DNA from 2 places in the Bacillus sp. PK6-025 genome. Region 2 is predicted to be linked to the other one. Evidence: riboswitches for the same ligand, from Rfam matches in the RefSeq annotation. Region 2 holds a riboswitch; the other holds the start of a gene.
The links. A riboswitch is a leader RNA that binds a small molecule or an ion and turns the genes downstream of it on or off. The one in region 2 is predicted to bind S-adenosylmethionine.

Region 1 (7,590 bases), 2.1 Mb from region 2:
ATACTGGCTGATGTAAGCCCGGGCGAGAAAGCCGTCAGCATCCATGTCTACTATGTCAACAGCCACAATGTCTGCATGATCCATACCGCTGAAGGTGTGACGACAGGAATCGTCCCCGATGAGACGCTGCCTCATATGGTTTATTCTTCCCGCTTTGCATCTGATGATCGGTTATTCGTCACGACAAACTACGAAGCCGAGTTTTCATACCTTGCCTTGTACAACGTTTCATCCGGTATTTTTGCGCCGGTGCTTTCGATTGACAAAACTGATTTAACAGCCATCCACGCTGATCCGAGCGGAACTTTCCTTTATCTGATTGGAAAAAAAGGCGTCAAAGAGGTGATGTATGAGTACAACACAGCAACAGGAGGAAGCCGGGAGGTGGACTGCCCTTGCACATCCATTTCGAAAATACACTGCGCCTCTTCGGGCACGCTGTACATTCTCGGCTCAACGCCGACCAGGCCGGCTAATCTCTATGTATTAACGAAAGGACAGACGAAATGGCGGCAATTAACGAAACATTCGGTTCCGGGTTTCTCCGAACAGGAGCTGTCATATCCGGAGGTTGTGACATATCCTTCTTTTGACGGTCTCGCTATAGAAGGGCTGCTGTTTAAGCCGGACCCGGAAGAAGCGAACGGCTGGACGATTATTTGGCCGCACGGCGGACCGCAAGATGCAGAAACCTTTATGTTCTATGATCTCTTTCAACTCGCTGCGAAAATGGGCTACCAGTTTATTCGCCCCTAATTTCAGGGGATCAGCGAATTACGGCTATTCCTTCTTTAAAATGGTTGAACAAGATTGGGGAGACGGACCGCGCCTCGATATGACTGCAGGCATCGACTGGCTTATCGATCAAAAGCTTGCGGACCGCGAAAAACTTTTTTTAATGGGGGGCAGCTACGGAGGGTATATGTCGCTATTGCTTCACGGAAGGCATCCAGAGTATTTCCGCGCCGTCGTCGATATATGCGGAGTCAGCAATCTGTTTTCGTTTGTCGAATCCGTACCGGATTTCTGGCAGCCGATGATGGAAAAATGGGTCGGCAAGCCTGAGCGGGATTATGAAAAACTGAAAGCCGATTCTCCTGTTACATACCTGGAGAATATGACTCAGCCGATGCTGATCATCCAAGGCGCAAACGATCCCCGCGTCGTAAAGGAAGAGTCCGATCAGGTCGTCGATCGGTTAAAAGCAAGGGGGCGGAATATTGAGTATCTTGTTTTGGAAAATGAAGGGCACGGTTTTTCTAAAACAGAAAATAAAATAAAAGCCTACCATAAAATTTTCGAATTTTTCGAAAGTAACCGCTTATATCTCGCGGCACAACTTGAAGAATAAAACCGATCAGGACTGGGGATGGTATACGTAAAAAGGAGGTTGACCCTTTGTTTAGAAGAAGATCAGGCATCCATCCCGCTGTATTGGTTTTAGGATCAGCTGCATTGACCGCGGCTTTTTCTCCCGAAATCCGCAAAAGATTGACAGGCATGTTCGCGAAGGGCATGGGAGGTCGACAGCAAGGTAACGGCCGAAACCAGATGATGATGAATCCGGCTGACATGATCAAACAGGCTTTCAATTCCGGAGGACAGTCACAGGAACATCGCCAGTCAGGCCATACGGCAAACGACCAGCATCAATCAAGCCATATGACTGCCCCGGTTAATGTCATGAACGATCAGACTGCAAACCAGACGATGTTCGATAACGACCAAAACTATTCATAAAAAACGGCCCGCACGAGCAATCAAGCTGTGCGGGCCGTTCTTCTTTTACACTTCTGCTTCAATGATATTAGTACGGTCTTGGTACGTGTCTTTTTCAAGTTCATTTGTTGCTTTGCTTGTGACAAGTCCTGACGTCATGCTGCCGCTGACATTAAGAGCCGTACGCCCCATGTCGATGAGCGGCTCAACCGAAATCAGCAGTCCAGCAAGCGCTACGGGCATATTTAACGCCGAAAGGACGAGAAGCGCTGCAAATGTCGCACCTCCGCCGACGCCTGCCACTCCGAAAGAGCTGATCGCAACAACAGCGATAACCGTGAACAAAAATGACGGCTCAAGCGGATTTTGTCCGACCGTCGGCGCAATCATGATCGCGAGCATTGCAGGGTAAATTCCGGCACATCCGTTTTGTCCGATGGACAGTCCGAAGGAACCGGCAAAGTTTGCAATGCCTTCGGGAACACCGAGGCTGCGCTGCGTTTTAATGTTCAGCGGCAAAGCGCCTGCGCTTGATCTAGATGTAAACGCAAATACAAGGACCGGAAACGCCTTTTTCAAATATGTGACAGGATTTAAACCGCTGAATGTAATGAGCAGCAGGTGAATGATGAACATGACGATCAGCGCCACATATGAAGCGATGACAAATTTGCCGAGCTTGGCAATGCTGTCGAGATCGCTCGTTGCAATCGTTTTTGTCATGATCGCCAATACACCGTAAGGCGTCAGCCTCAGAATCAACGTCACTACACGCATAATGATCGCATACACGGCATCAACCATCTTTTTGAAAAGCTCAGCTTGTTCAGGCTGTTTTCGATTGACCCCGAGATACGCGATTCCAAGGAAAGCCGCAAAAATAACAACGGCGATCGTTGATGTCGGTCTTGCTCCCGTAAAATCTAAAAACGGATTCCCCGGAAGAAGCTCGACAATTTGCTGTGGAAGTGTTTTGGCTTCCATGTCCTGCGATTTCTGTTCGAGTTCCGCCCCTCTCATTGACTCTGCCTGGCCTTGATCCACATGGACAGCCTGCAGGTCGAAAGCAAGTGCGGACGCGATTCCCACCGCAGCAGCGACAGCTGTCGTCGCGATCAAGAGGCCGATGATCAATCCGCTGATTTTTCCGATATTGTGCGTCAGTTTAAGCTTTGTAAAAGCACCCAAAATCGAGATGAATACAAGCGGCATAACGATCATCTGCAAAAGCTTCACATAGCCGCCGCCTGCAATATTAAACCAATCAGATGTCTGCGTAATCGTTTCTGAAGACGAACCATATATAAAATGCAAAGCGAATCCAAAAACAATGCCGATTCCCAGAGCGGTAAATACCCGCTTAGAAAACGAAACATGTTTTTTTTGCATCATATAAAGGAGCGCCATCAGGCCGAGCATGACGATAATATTAATAACAACAAATAATGTCATGGTAACAAAAGCACCCCCAGAATTTTTTACATTTAAAAACTATAGTACAACAAACCTGATTGGTCAAGTAGGAATTATCGATGTATTTCAATATATGACCCGGGAATCAATTGCGCGACTGACATTTTATTCGCCGATGTCTTTCAGTGGAACAAAAGTCGGCAGCTGTGCACCGTCAAACTCTTTTTTGATCAATTCAGCGGTATCGTCTGATTGGTACAGCTCAACGATCTTTTTCAAATCTTCACGGTCCCGGTCTTCTGTTCTGGCCGCAATAATGTTGATGTACGGTGTCGCTGTTTCGTCTTCCAGTTTAATCGAATCTTTGACAGGATGGAAGCCGGCGTCAACCGCTATGCCGTTGTTGATAACAGATGCAGCGACGTCGGGAAGCACGCGCGGCGTTTGCTCTGCGGCCACCGTTGTGATTTTGAGTTTTTTAGGATTTTCTTTAATCGCATCAAGCGTTCCGTTTCCGTCAAATCCGTCCTTTAATTGAAGCAGGCCGGCGGACTCCAACAGGAGCAAGGCTCTGCCCATGTTCGTCGCTTCGCTCGGAACAGCGATTTCCGCGCCGTTTGGTATATCGTCAGGCGAATCATACTTCTCGGAATAAATGCCCATCGGAGCGATGATCGTTGTGCCGATCGGCGATAGTTCAAGATTGCGTTCCTTTTTGAATGCATTAAAGTAAGATATCGTCTGAAATGCATTGGCGTCAATGTCACCGCCCGCCAAAGCCTGGTTCGGCTGAACATAATCAGAATATTTGACGATTTCAAGCTTTAAGCCTTCTTTCTCGGCTTTTTTCTTCACAAAGTCCCAGATTCTTGTATCCGTTCCGCTGATGCCGATTTTAATGGTTTTCGCATCAGAGTCTGCCGCACACCCCGCGATCACTCCCGCAAGCAGCAGTAAAATGATAACAAATGTGAACTTTTTCATCATAGCTGTCTCCCTCTCTGTTTATCTTCTTCTCAATTTTTTGGACAGAACGTTTCCGGATGTCTGCAATCCCTGCACAACGATGACGAGAATTGCAACCGTGATGATCATCGTCAGCGTGTCAAACCTTTGGTAGCCGTATGTGATCGCCAAATCCCCAAGACCGCCGGCGCCTATCGCACCAGCCATCGCCGACGCTCCGACCAATCCGACCGTTGCCACCGTAAAACTCAGCACAAGCGAACCGAGCGCTTCCGGAATCAGAAACCGGAAGATGATCTGCCGCGGAGTCGCTCCCATTGCTTCAGCGGCTTCAATGACTCCCGGATCGACTTCAAGCAGAGAGTTCTCGACGAGCCTTGCGATGTAAGGCCCCGCATAAAAAGTCAGGGGAACAATCGCTGCCGATGTGCCGATGGACGTCCCCACAATCAGCCTTGTCACCGGAATTAAAGCAACCATCAAGATGATAAACGGAACGGAACGGAAAATGTTAATGATCATATTGACAACCGTAAAAACTGCCGGATTTTCAAGCAGATGCCCCTTCCTTGTGACAACCAGCAAAATGCCGAGCGGAATGCCGATCACGCTTGAAAATAAAAGCGAGAAAACCGTCATTTGAATCGTCTGAACCAGTGCGTCAATGATTTGGTCATATGTAACAAGCATGCTTATACCTCCCTGATGCGAATGTTTTCTCTGCGGATATATTCGAGCGCCCGCCCGATTTCACCGTCTTCCCCCTGCAGTTCAACCGTCATACTGCCAAACGGAATTCCCTGAAGCTCTGTAATCGTTCCGTGCAGAATGTTGACTTCTACGTCAAACCGCTTTGCCACTTGCGAAAGAAATGGCTTCCCGGAAGATTCGCCGACAAATTGAAGCTGGTAGAGATGCTTCACATTTAATTTTTGAATCGATTCAGGTATCTCGTGGTCGATGGCTGATTTGACAAAGCTTTTGGCCGTTTCGGTTTCCGGCGCGGAAAACACGTCAAACACGCTGCCTGATTCAATGATCCTTCCTTTTTCAATGACCGCGACTTTGTCGCAGATTTCTTTTGCCACATTCATTTCATGAGTGATCAACAAAATCGTGATGTTATATTGTTCGTTGACGCGCTTCAGCAGCTTCAAAATATCGCCGGTCGTCTGCGGGTCAAGCGCGGATGTCGCTTCATCACAGAGCAGAACCTCCGGATTTGTCGCCAGCGCCCGGGCAATGCCGACGCGCTGCTTTTGGCCGCCCGACAGCTGATCCGGATAATCGCGGGCTTTATCCTCAAGTCCGACAAAATGGAGCAGTTCCGTCACTTTTTGCTTGATTTCGGCTTTCGGTGTTTTGACAAGCGCGAGCGGCTCAGCGACATTAGCGAAAATCGTCTTTGAATTTAACAGGTTAAAATGCTGAAATACCATGCCGATCTTCCTTTTAACAGCTCGAATCTCAGCTTTCGACAGAGACATCAAGTCTCTTCCGCCGACGAATACCTTTCCGGCCGTCGGTTTTTCAAGGAAGTTCACACAGCGGATCAGCGTGCTTTTCCCTGCGCCGCTGAATCCGATGACGCCGTATATTTCCCCTTTATCTACATGAAGGTCGATTCCATTGAGCGCATGAACCTTCTGTCCGCCGCTTTCATAGACCTTTTCAACGCCTTCAAATGTAATCATGATGATCTTCCTCCTCTTTTTGGCTAACAAAAAAGGCTCCCTCTTAAAAAATAAGAAGAAGCCTTAGACGACACGAAGTAAATAGAGTGGTCCGCTCTCTTCTTATCTTCCAAGCCCGTACGGCTTGTTGGATGTGGCACAGTATTCTGCTGTATGCAGAACCCGCTGCCGAGGCTTCATAGGGCCAATTCCCTCCGCCTCTCTGAATAAGAAGTGTTGATGCATGAAGTTTTACCTAACTTTACAGCTTCTTTGAAATGTTGTCAATCAGAATTGTGAAAATTTCAAAAACCCGCTTTTTAATGCTTTATTTTTCGCCCTGATTATTAAATTTCACTTTTTTTAAAAAAATTGTGTTTAGCAGTTGTAATTTCGCTTAAACACTGGTAAAGTAAAGGTAATTATTTTTGTTCGAACTATCTTTAAGAAGAAAGTTTTGTAAGAGTTTTCGTCTTGGAAGTTTGTTTTAGAGCAAGAATAGTGAATTTAAGCGTTATCGCTTTAGGAGGAAATTTCATGCTAGAAGGTAAAGTAAAATGGTTTAACTCTGAAAAAGGTTTCGGATTCATCGAAGTTGAAGGACAAGACGATGTATTCGTTCATTTCTCTGCTATTCAAGGCGAAGGCTTCAAAACTTTGGAAGAAGGCCAATCTGTATCTTTCGAAATCGTTGAAGGAAACCGCGGACCACAAGCTGCTAACGTAACAAAAGCGTAAGCTGTGAACCGCTGATCTTCATACAGGACTGCTGACCGAATGTCAGCAGTCTTTTTATATTTAAAAAAAGCCTGACGCCCGGAAAACCGGCGTCAGGCTTTTTTTGCGAAAACCGCTTATGAAGCGATGTCTCTTTTTGTGAATGCACCAAAGGCGAGCACATGAAAAACGATAAAATAGACAGCCAGCACCACAATCGAGAATCCCAGCGTCATGTCTGAAACAAGCGGAGATCCGTCAAAGTATTGAGTGAGATCAGTGTTGGCAAATAAGATGTATTTCACCCAATCAAATTTCGTTGCGAGCAAGTTTGTCACCGTTCCGCCCATTGCCAAAAGGAAAATTGAAATACCTACGGCAAGCGAGCTGTTTCTGAAAACAGCTGAAATCATAAAGGCCATTGTCGCCATCATCAAAAGCGAGATTGAATTCAGCAAATAGCTGCCGGCCAAGTGCAGCAGCAGGCTTTTTTCTTCAACTGTTCCATCGGCGTACGCCAAGTGAACCTGGCTGCCGTCGCCTGCCCCGAATAAAGCAATGCCTGTGATACCCGCGCTTGCGAACAGAATGAAAAGCAAAGCCAATGCAAAAAGCAGAACTGTAAAATATTTTGCCAGCAAAATTTTAAAGCGGCTGATCGGCCTGATGACAAGCAGCTTCACCGTTCCCCAGTTGAATTCATTCGCAACGATTCCCGCAGCCACCGTGATCACAAACAGACCGAGGAGAGGAATGGTGCTGCTCGCGTCGCTGATGAACGACAGGGCCGAATAGTCCCCGTCTTCCGGCAAATCGTGCTTGATTCGATACTCATTAATGGCGGTCAACCGTTCATAGCTTTTTTCAAGTGCCGGATTATTGACCCCTTTAAGTTGTTCTTTCATATCTTTATTTTCCTGCATCAATTCTTTTTTCCAGTCCGGGTTTTGGTCTGTCTCTCCGATCGTCTTTGTGAGAACGCCCAGCCCGATGGCAGATAACAGCAAAATCGCAATCATGACATATGTGCCTTTTCGATTAAAAATTTTGATCCATTCATTTACGATGAGATTAAACATGCTGAGCTTCCTCCTTCTCTGCG
Region 2 (7,590 bases):
AATGATTGTGACAAAAGGAAAAGAAACACGGGTTGAGGAAAATGTGTTTACACTTGAAAAAGAAGGTTATCGGGTTTACCCTCTTCATGTGCCGCTTGAAGTCAGAAAGACTAAGCGGGGCGACATTACCGGCACCGCGCAGGCGGAGCGCCTTGAATGGTCAGACGGACGGACTCATTTAACATACAGGCTCGTATCATTAAATTCGACGAATTAAAAAAAGCCAAGGCGCGGATAGCGTCCTTGGCTTTTCTGTATTATGCAGGCACATCTTCCTCTTTTCCGATTCCTTTTTTGGAAGTCAGCCTGTGAATCAGCATGGTGAGAGCGCCGTCTCCTGTCACGTTCGTTGCTGTACCCAAGCTGTCCTGAGCAAGGTAAAGTGCGATCATCAATGATACGCTGGTTTCATTAAAGCCGAGCATCGACTGCAGCAGTCCGGCCGCGGCCATAACGGCACCCCCCGGGGCACCGGGCGCTGCGACCATTGTGACGCCAAGCATTAAAATGAACGGCATCATGATCGAAAAAGTCGGTGTTTGACCGTTTAGAATCATTACGCCCATTGCACAGCTCGTCAGTGTAATCGTGCTACCTGACAAATGAATATTGGCCAGGAGCGGAACGGCGAAGTCAGCCACTTTTTGGCTTGCTCCCGTTTTTCTGACTTGTCTCAACGTGACGGGAATCGTTGCCGCTGACGATTGTGTGCCGAGCGCAGTGAAGTATGCCGGCGCCACGATTTTCAACAGTGACAGCGGATTTCTGCCGTTTGCAGCGCCCGCAACGGAGTACTGAATCAAAAGTATGACGAGGTGAAGCACGATAATCATCACGAAAACTTTAGCAAATACGGATAAGATTGTCTGCACCTGACCGCCGAACGTCATATTGGTGAAAATACCGAAAATATGAACAGGCAGTAACGGAATAATAATATATGATATCAGCTTTTCAACGATCGTTTGAAATTCATCGAAAGCGTTTTTTAATGTTTTTCCGGGCAGATAAGCGATTCCGATTCCCATGATGAAAGCAAAAATCAGTGCGCTCATCACGCTCATAAACGGCGTCATTTCAATGGTGAAAAATCCTGCTTGCAAAACTTCTTCCGGATTTTTAAATTCCTGCAGCTGATGGCCGGAAATGATCGCGGGGAGAAGATTTGATCCGACAAGGTACGCCAGGAGGCCGGCAAAAATGGTTGACGTGTAGGCGATACCTGCTGTAATGCCAAGGATTTTTCCGGCGCCGCGGCCGATTTGTCCGATGCCGGGAATAATAAAAGCGATAATAATAAAAGGAATGACGAATTTAATGAAGTTTCCAAAAATATCATTGAAAGTAGCGGCTGTTTTGACAAACCAAAGCGGAGCAAAGCTTCCGACGATAACACCAAGAACAATTGCCGTCATAATTCTCGGCAGTAATCCAAATTTCATAGATGTGTCCTCCTGATATATACAAATGTTTTTATCATATTATCATATGAAAGATTTCTTTTGTTAAAAATAAAAAAAGTCTGTATTTTCAAATAATAACAGCCGCGAATTGGAAGCGTTTTATCACAGGCCGTGCTTGATTGTCGTTTTAATCATTGTCCAGAAAATGGCATCGGCCGCTGACAGGCGAAGCGGATTTTTAATAAACTGCAGCAGCGCAGAATACCTGCGCTGCTGCAAGCGGGTTGAGTTATACGAGCGGTCCTCCGGCTTTTTCAATGTTTTCGGTATTAGAGAATTTTTTGAAATTCTTTTTGAATGCATTCGCCAAGTGGATCGCTTTTTCCTCGTATTCGTTTTCATCTGTCCAAGTTTTAGCCGGGTCAAGCACTTGATCAGGCACACCCGGAACATGGACCGGTGAATGAAGTCCGAAAATGCGGTCAGTCTTCATTTCGGCGTTATCCAGTTCTCCTTCTATCGCAGCCTGAACCATCGCTCTCGTATAAGCGAGGCTCATTCTTTCCCCTGTTCCGTATCCGCCGCCGGTCCAGCCTGTATTGACGAGAAAGACGCTGACGCCGTGCTCATCGATTTTTCTTCCGAGCATTTCAGCGTACACATGTGCAGGGAGCGGAAGGAACGGGGAACCGAAGCAGGTCGAGAATGTGGCTTCAGGAGCGGTGATCCCGCGTTCGGTGCCGGCGAGCTTGCTTGTATATCCGCTCAGGAAATGATACATGGCTTGTTCTTTCGTTAACTTGCTGATCGGAGGAAGCACGCCGAAAGCATCTGCCGTCAGAAATACAATGGTCTGCGGGTGTGCTGCGATGCTCGGCTTGACGATGTTGTCAATCGCATCAATCGGGTAAGCCGCTCTCGTGTTTTCCGTATAGAATGCGTCGGAATAGTCCGGCTCCCCGGTTTTGCCGTCAACCACGACATTTTCAAGAACGGAACCGAAGCGGATCGCATTGTAAATCTGCGGTTCTTTTTCTTTGCTTAAGTTAATGCACTTGGCGTAGCAGCCTCCTTCAATGTTGAAAACGCCTGTGCTGGACCAGCCGTGTTCGTCGTCACCGATCAGCTTCCGTTTCGGATCGGCGGAAAGCGTCGTTTTGCCTGTGCCTGACAATCCGAAGAAGAGAGCTGTTCCGCCTTCCTCGCCAATGTTTGCCGAACAGTGCATCGGTAAAATGTTTTGTTCAGGAAGAAGATAATTCATAATAGAAAAAATCGATTTTTTCATCTCTCCGGCATATTCGGTGCCTCCGATTAAAATCGTACGCTTTTCAAACGACACGATGATAAATGTTTCAGATCTGGTCCCGTCAATGAGCGGATCGGCTTTGAAATGCGGAGCGGAAAGAATCGTAAACGGCTGTTCTTCAGGTTTTTTATCATGTTCTTCAGGTCTGATGAACAACTGTCTTGCAAACAGGTTGTGCCAGGCGAACTCGTTGACAACTGTAATCGGAAGCCGGTATTTTTCGTCTGCTCCTGCAAACCCTTCAAATACATACAATTCATCGCGTTCCTTTAAATAGCTGAGCACTTTTGTGTACAGCCGGTCAAAGGCGGCTTCTGAAATCGGCTGGTTTACTGCGCCCCAATCGATTTTGTCCTTTGTGCTCGCTTCTTCCACAATGAATTTGTCTTTTGGCGAGCGGCCGGTGTATGTACCGGTTGTAGCCCGCACGGCTCCGGAAGATGTTAAGACTCCTTCTTTGCGTTCAAGGACTTTTTCAACCAAAAGGGGAACGGATAAGTTCAGCTGAACGTTTTCGCCCATTAATAACGTTTGTAAGTCAGTTGTTAAATCTACAGAATTCATAAAAAACCTTCCTTTGCGTGTTTTTTAATGTGTATAACATTAATGTAGAATTAGTATAACACATTTACTCTTATAGTCTATACCGTTTCTTCATTTTTCGTTCGGGTTTTTTCTCGAAAGACAAGTTTAAATTTATTGCGGCCGATATTGACATAACAAGCCATTTTAAGATAAGATATTTCATTGAGCGGATACTCTTATCCCGAGCTGGTGGAGGGACAGGCCCAATGAAACCCAGCAACCGGTTTCTCTTATTAATGGAAAAAAACAGTTTCTGAGACAACTACGGTGCTAACCTGATGCAAGGTGTTCAATACCTTGAGCGATAAGAGTGAAAGGCACGCAATACCAGACCCTTTCCTCAGCGAATAGGAAAAGGTTTTTTTATTGCATAAATCGAGATCCAAAAATTGCTAAAAAAACTGCCTTCAGGAGGAAGGTACTCGGCGTTTTTCACAGGACGTGAAAGGTTTTAGCCGAGTATCAAGCAGGAGGAAGGTACTGGGCGTTTTTCACAGGACGTGAAAGGTCTAGCCGGGCAGCCAGTCAGGAAAAATTCTATTAAGAGGAATTTTGACTTAGAATCTCGTCAAGAATAGCATATGGAAATTGTTTCAAAACGAGAGCGTATGAAGCCCGAGTATCGTCATATAATCAAGAGGGACGAGATCCGTATCATACTTAAGATCACGGCTGATCTTCATATACAGGAGGAAACATAAATGAGCAAAAACCGTCGGTTATTTACATCAGAGTCAGTTACGGAGGGACATCCGGACAAAATTTGCGACCAGATTTCGGATAGTATATTAGACGAAATTTTAAAGAAAGATCCGAATGCCCGCGTTGCCTGTGAAACATCTGTGACAACCGGATTGGTGCTGGTAAGCGGTGAAATCACGACGTCCACTTACGTCGATATTCCGAAAACAGTCCGCGAAACGATTAAAGAAATTGGCTACACACGTGCAAAATACGGTTTTGATGCCGAAACTTGCGCGGTCTTAACGTCTATAGATGAACAGTCGCCAGATATTGCAATGGGAGTCGACCAGGCGCTTGAAGCGCGTGAAGGAGCAATGAGCGACGCTGAAATTGAAGCGATCGGAGCCGGAGACCAAGGTTTAATGTTCGGTTTTGCCTGCAACGAAACAAAGGAACTTATGCCTCTGCCGATTTCGCTTGCTCATAAATTGTCTCGCCGTTTGACAGAAGTCCGCAAAGAGGAAATTCTGCCGTATCTTCGTCCGGACGGAAAGACACAGGTAACTGTTGAGTATGATGAGAACAACAAGCCGATTCGCATCGATACAATTGTCATTTCGACTCAGCATCACCCTGAGATTTCGCTTGAACAAATTCAGCGCAATCTGAAAGAGCATGTCATCAACCCGGTAGTGCCAAAAGAGCTGATCGATGAAAACACGAAGTACTTCATTAATCCTACGGGCCGTTTTGTTATCGGAGGACCGCAGGGGGATGCCGGTTTAACAGGACGCAAAATCATCGTTGACACCTATGGCGGATATGCCCGTCACGGCGGCGGAGCGTTTTCCGGTAAGGATGCGACAAAGGTTGATAGATCTGCAGCTTATGCTGCGAGATATGTAGCGAAAAATATCGTCGCCGCAGGCCTTGCTGATTCCTGTGAAGTGCAGCTTGCCTACGCGATCGGTGTCGCACAGCCGGTATCCATTTCAATCGATACATTCGGTACAGGCAAAGCCAGTGAAGAAACATTGATCGAAGTGGTTCGCAAAAACTTTGATCTAAGACCTGCCGGCATTATTAAAATGCTCGATCTTCGCCGTCCGATTTACAAACAAACGGCAGCTTACGGACATTTCGGCCGCCTCGACCTCGATCTGCCTTGGGAGCGCACAGACAAAGCGGATCAGCTGAAGAAAGATGCATTAGGAGAATAACAACCGCATAGCCGCTTTCATAAGCGGCTTTGTTTTTCGATGGCAAAAAGCGGGCGGATGTGAAACGTTTTTCTTTAAACACTTGTCTAATCAAGAAGCAGACTTTGATTTCTGCACGAAATTTAAAAAATCGGAGGCAATACTATGTGTGGATTTGTAGGGGTATTCAATCATCGCCCATCATCCGAGACAGCAGCCCAGGAAGAACTGATTAAACAAATGAATGAAATGATTGTACACCGCGGTCCGGACGATGATGGGTACTATCATGATGAGCATGTAGGCTTCGGATTTAGAAGGCTCAGCATCATCGATGTGGAAAACGGAGGACAGCCTCTGTCTTATGAAGATGATTCCTATTGGATTATTTTTAATGGAGAAATCTATAACTATATAGAACTGAAAGACGAACTTATTTCAAAAGGATACGAGTTCAAAACCGATTCAGATACGGAAGTTTTGCTTGCGACTTACCGCCACTACAAACAGGAAGCTGCTTCCAAGCTGCGCGGAATGTTTGCTTTTTTAATCTGGGATAAAAAAGAACAGCTCCTATACGGAGCGCGCGATCCGTTCGGCATTAAGCCGCTCTATTTTACGAAAACGGACGGCCATGTTTATTTTGCGTCAGAAAGAAAGAGCCTAATGGCTGTTGATGCCGATTTGGAATTGAATGAAAAAGCGCTTCAGCAGTATACGTCGTTCCAATTTGTACCAGAGCCTGAGACGCTTGACAAAAAGGTGCAAAAAGTAGAACCGGGCCATCAGTTTACTGTCCGCCCGGGCGAGGATATTCAATTTAAAACATACTGGAAAGTTCAATTCAAGCCTGTTCAGACCGAAGAAGACAAGCTTGTTCAGGAAGTAAGAGACGCGATCTTTGATTCCGTAAAAGTCCATATGCGAAGCGATGTGCCTGTAGGTTCCTTCCTTTCCGGAGGCATCGACTCTTCTTTTATCGTGTCGGTGGCGAAGCAATTTCATCCCAACTTAAAAACGTTTTCTGTCGGCTTTGAACATGAAGGCTTCAGCGAAGTTGACGTTGCGAAAGAAACCGCTGATAGGGTCGGCGTGGAGAACTTCAGCGCGATCATTTCCCCTGAAGAATATATGAACGAGCTTCCAAAGATCGTCTGGCATCTGGATGATCCGTTGGCAGACCCTGCTGCAATTCCTTTGTATTTTGTCGCGAAGGAAGCGAAGAAGCAAGTTACGGTTGTTTTGTCCGGAGAAGGAGCAGATGAGCTGTTCGGCGGTTACAATATTTACCGGGAGCCGCTTTCATTAAAGCCGTTTGAACGAATTCCGTCCCCGCTGAAAAAGATGCTTCTGCACGTAGCTTCAGCGATGCCGGAAGGAATGAAAGGGAAAAGCTTTTTAATGAGGGGCTGTACACCTCTTGAAGAGAGATATATCGGCAACGCAAAGATTTTTGAAGAAGGCATGAAATCAAAACTTCTTCGCCAGTATGACAGCAACCTCTCTTACTGTGACGTGACAAAGCCATATTTTGAAGAAAGCAAGTCCTACAGCGAAATTAACAAAATGCAGTATGTCGATATCCACACATGGATGCGCGGTGACATTTTGCTGAAAGCCGACAAAATGACGATGGCCAATTCACTGGAACTCCGCGTTCCGTTTTTGGACAAAGTCGTATTTGAAGCGGCTTCCAAAATTCCGGAAGAGCTGAAAACGAAAAACGGCACGACAAAATATCTGCTTAGAAAAGCGGCGGAAGGCATCGTTCCAGATCATGTCTTAAACCGCAAAAAGCTAGGGTTCCCTGTGCCGATCCGCCACTGGCTGAAAAACGAAATGCATGACTGGGCCGTGAACATCATTAAAGAGAGCGAGACAGACGCATATATCCATAAAGATTACGTGCTTCAGCTTCTTGAAGACCACTGCGCCAACAAAGCGGATAACAGCCGTAAAATCTGGACGGTTCTCATCTTTATGATCTGGCACAGCATTTTCGTTGAAAAGCGCTTTGTACCGGAAGAACTGAACCATCAGCCAAAAGAAGTCATTATCGTTTAAGTGAAAAAAGAAGGTTTTCGTTAATCGAAAACCTTCTTTTTTTATGCCGGTTTTTCAGCTGATAAATCTGCTAGCACACGTTCACATTCGGAGAAGAGATTGTCAAAAATCACTTCCCACGACTGGGTAAGGGCATAGCTTCTCGCATCGTATGACATCCGTTTTTTTAACGGCACATTGGAGAGGACGCGCAATATATTTTCGGTGAATGCATCCGGATTTCCAGGTTCGGAAAGAAAACCGTTTCTTCCGTTTTGTATAAAGTCTTTCAGGCCGCCGGAATCTGCCCCGATAACAGGCGTCCCGCAGGCGAGCGCTTCAAGCGCGGAATTTCCGAAGGTTTCCG

Region 1: it holds a riboswitch for S-adenosylmethionine, as region 2 does, so the genes downstream of both, M1D67_RS05030 (methionine ABC transporter ATP-binding protein) here and metK (methionine adenosyltransferase) in region 2, are expected to answer to the same signal.

What each region holds. Positions count from the first base shown of each region.
Region 1 is NZ_CP096509.1:990,110-997,699, reverse strand. Features, by position in the region: gene M1D67_RS05060 (alpha/beta hydrolase family protein) at 97-756, shown strand; gene M1D67_RS05055 (alpha/beta hydrolase family protein) at 683-1,351, shown strand; gene M1D67_RS05050 (hypothetical protein) at 1,399-1,740, shown strand; gene M1D67_RS05045 (L-cystine transporter) at 1,786-3,171, opposite strand; gene M1D67_RS05040 (MetQ/NlpA family ABC transporter substrate-binding protein) at 3,298-4,116, opposite strand; gene M1D67_RS05035 (methionine ABC transporter permease) at 4,138-4,788, opposite strand; gene M1D67_RS05030 (methionine ABC transporter ATP-binding protein) at 4,791-5,792, opposite strand; SAM riboswitch class I at 5,892-6,005, opposite strand; gene cspB (cold shock-like protein CspB) at 6,309-6,509, shown strand; gene M1D67_RS05020 (ABC transporter permease) at 6,626-7,567, opposite strand; gene M1D67_RS05015 (ABC transporter ATP-binding protein) at 7,560-7,590, opposite strand, start outside.
Region 2 is NZ_CP096509.1:3,260,381-3,267,970, reverse strand. Features, by position in the region: gene M1D67_RS16675 (DUF2584 domain-containing protein) at 1-217, shown strand, start outside; gene M1D67_RS16670 (dicarboxylate/amino acid:cation symporter) at 258-1,442, opposite strand; gene pckA (phosphoenolpyruvate carboxykinase (ATP)) at 1,693-3,276, opposite strand; SAM riboswitch class I at 3,471-3,608, shown strand; gene metK (methionine adenosyltransferase) at 3,999-5,201, shown strand; gene asnB (asparagine synthase (glutamine-hydrolyzing)) at 5,346-7,244, shown strand; gene M1D67_RS16650 (glycosyltransferase family 4 protein) at 7,286-7,590, opposite strand, start outside.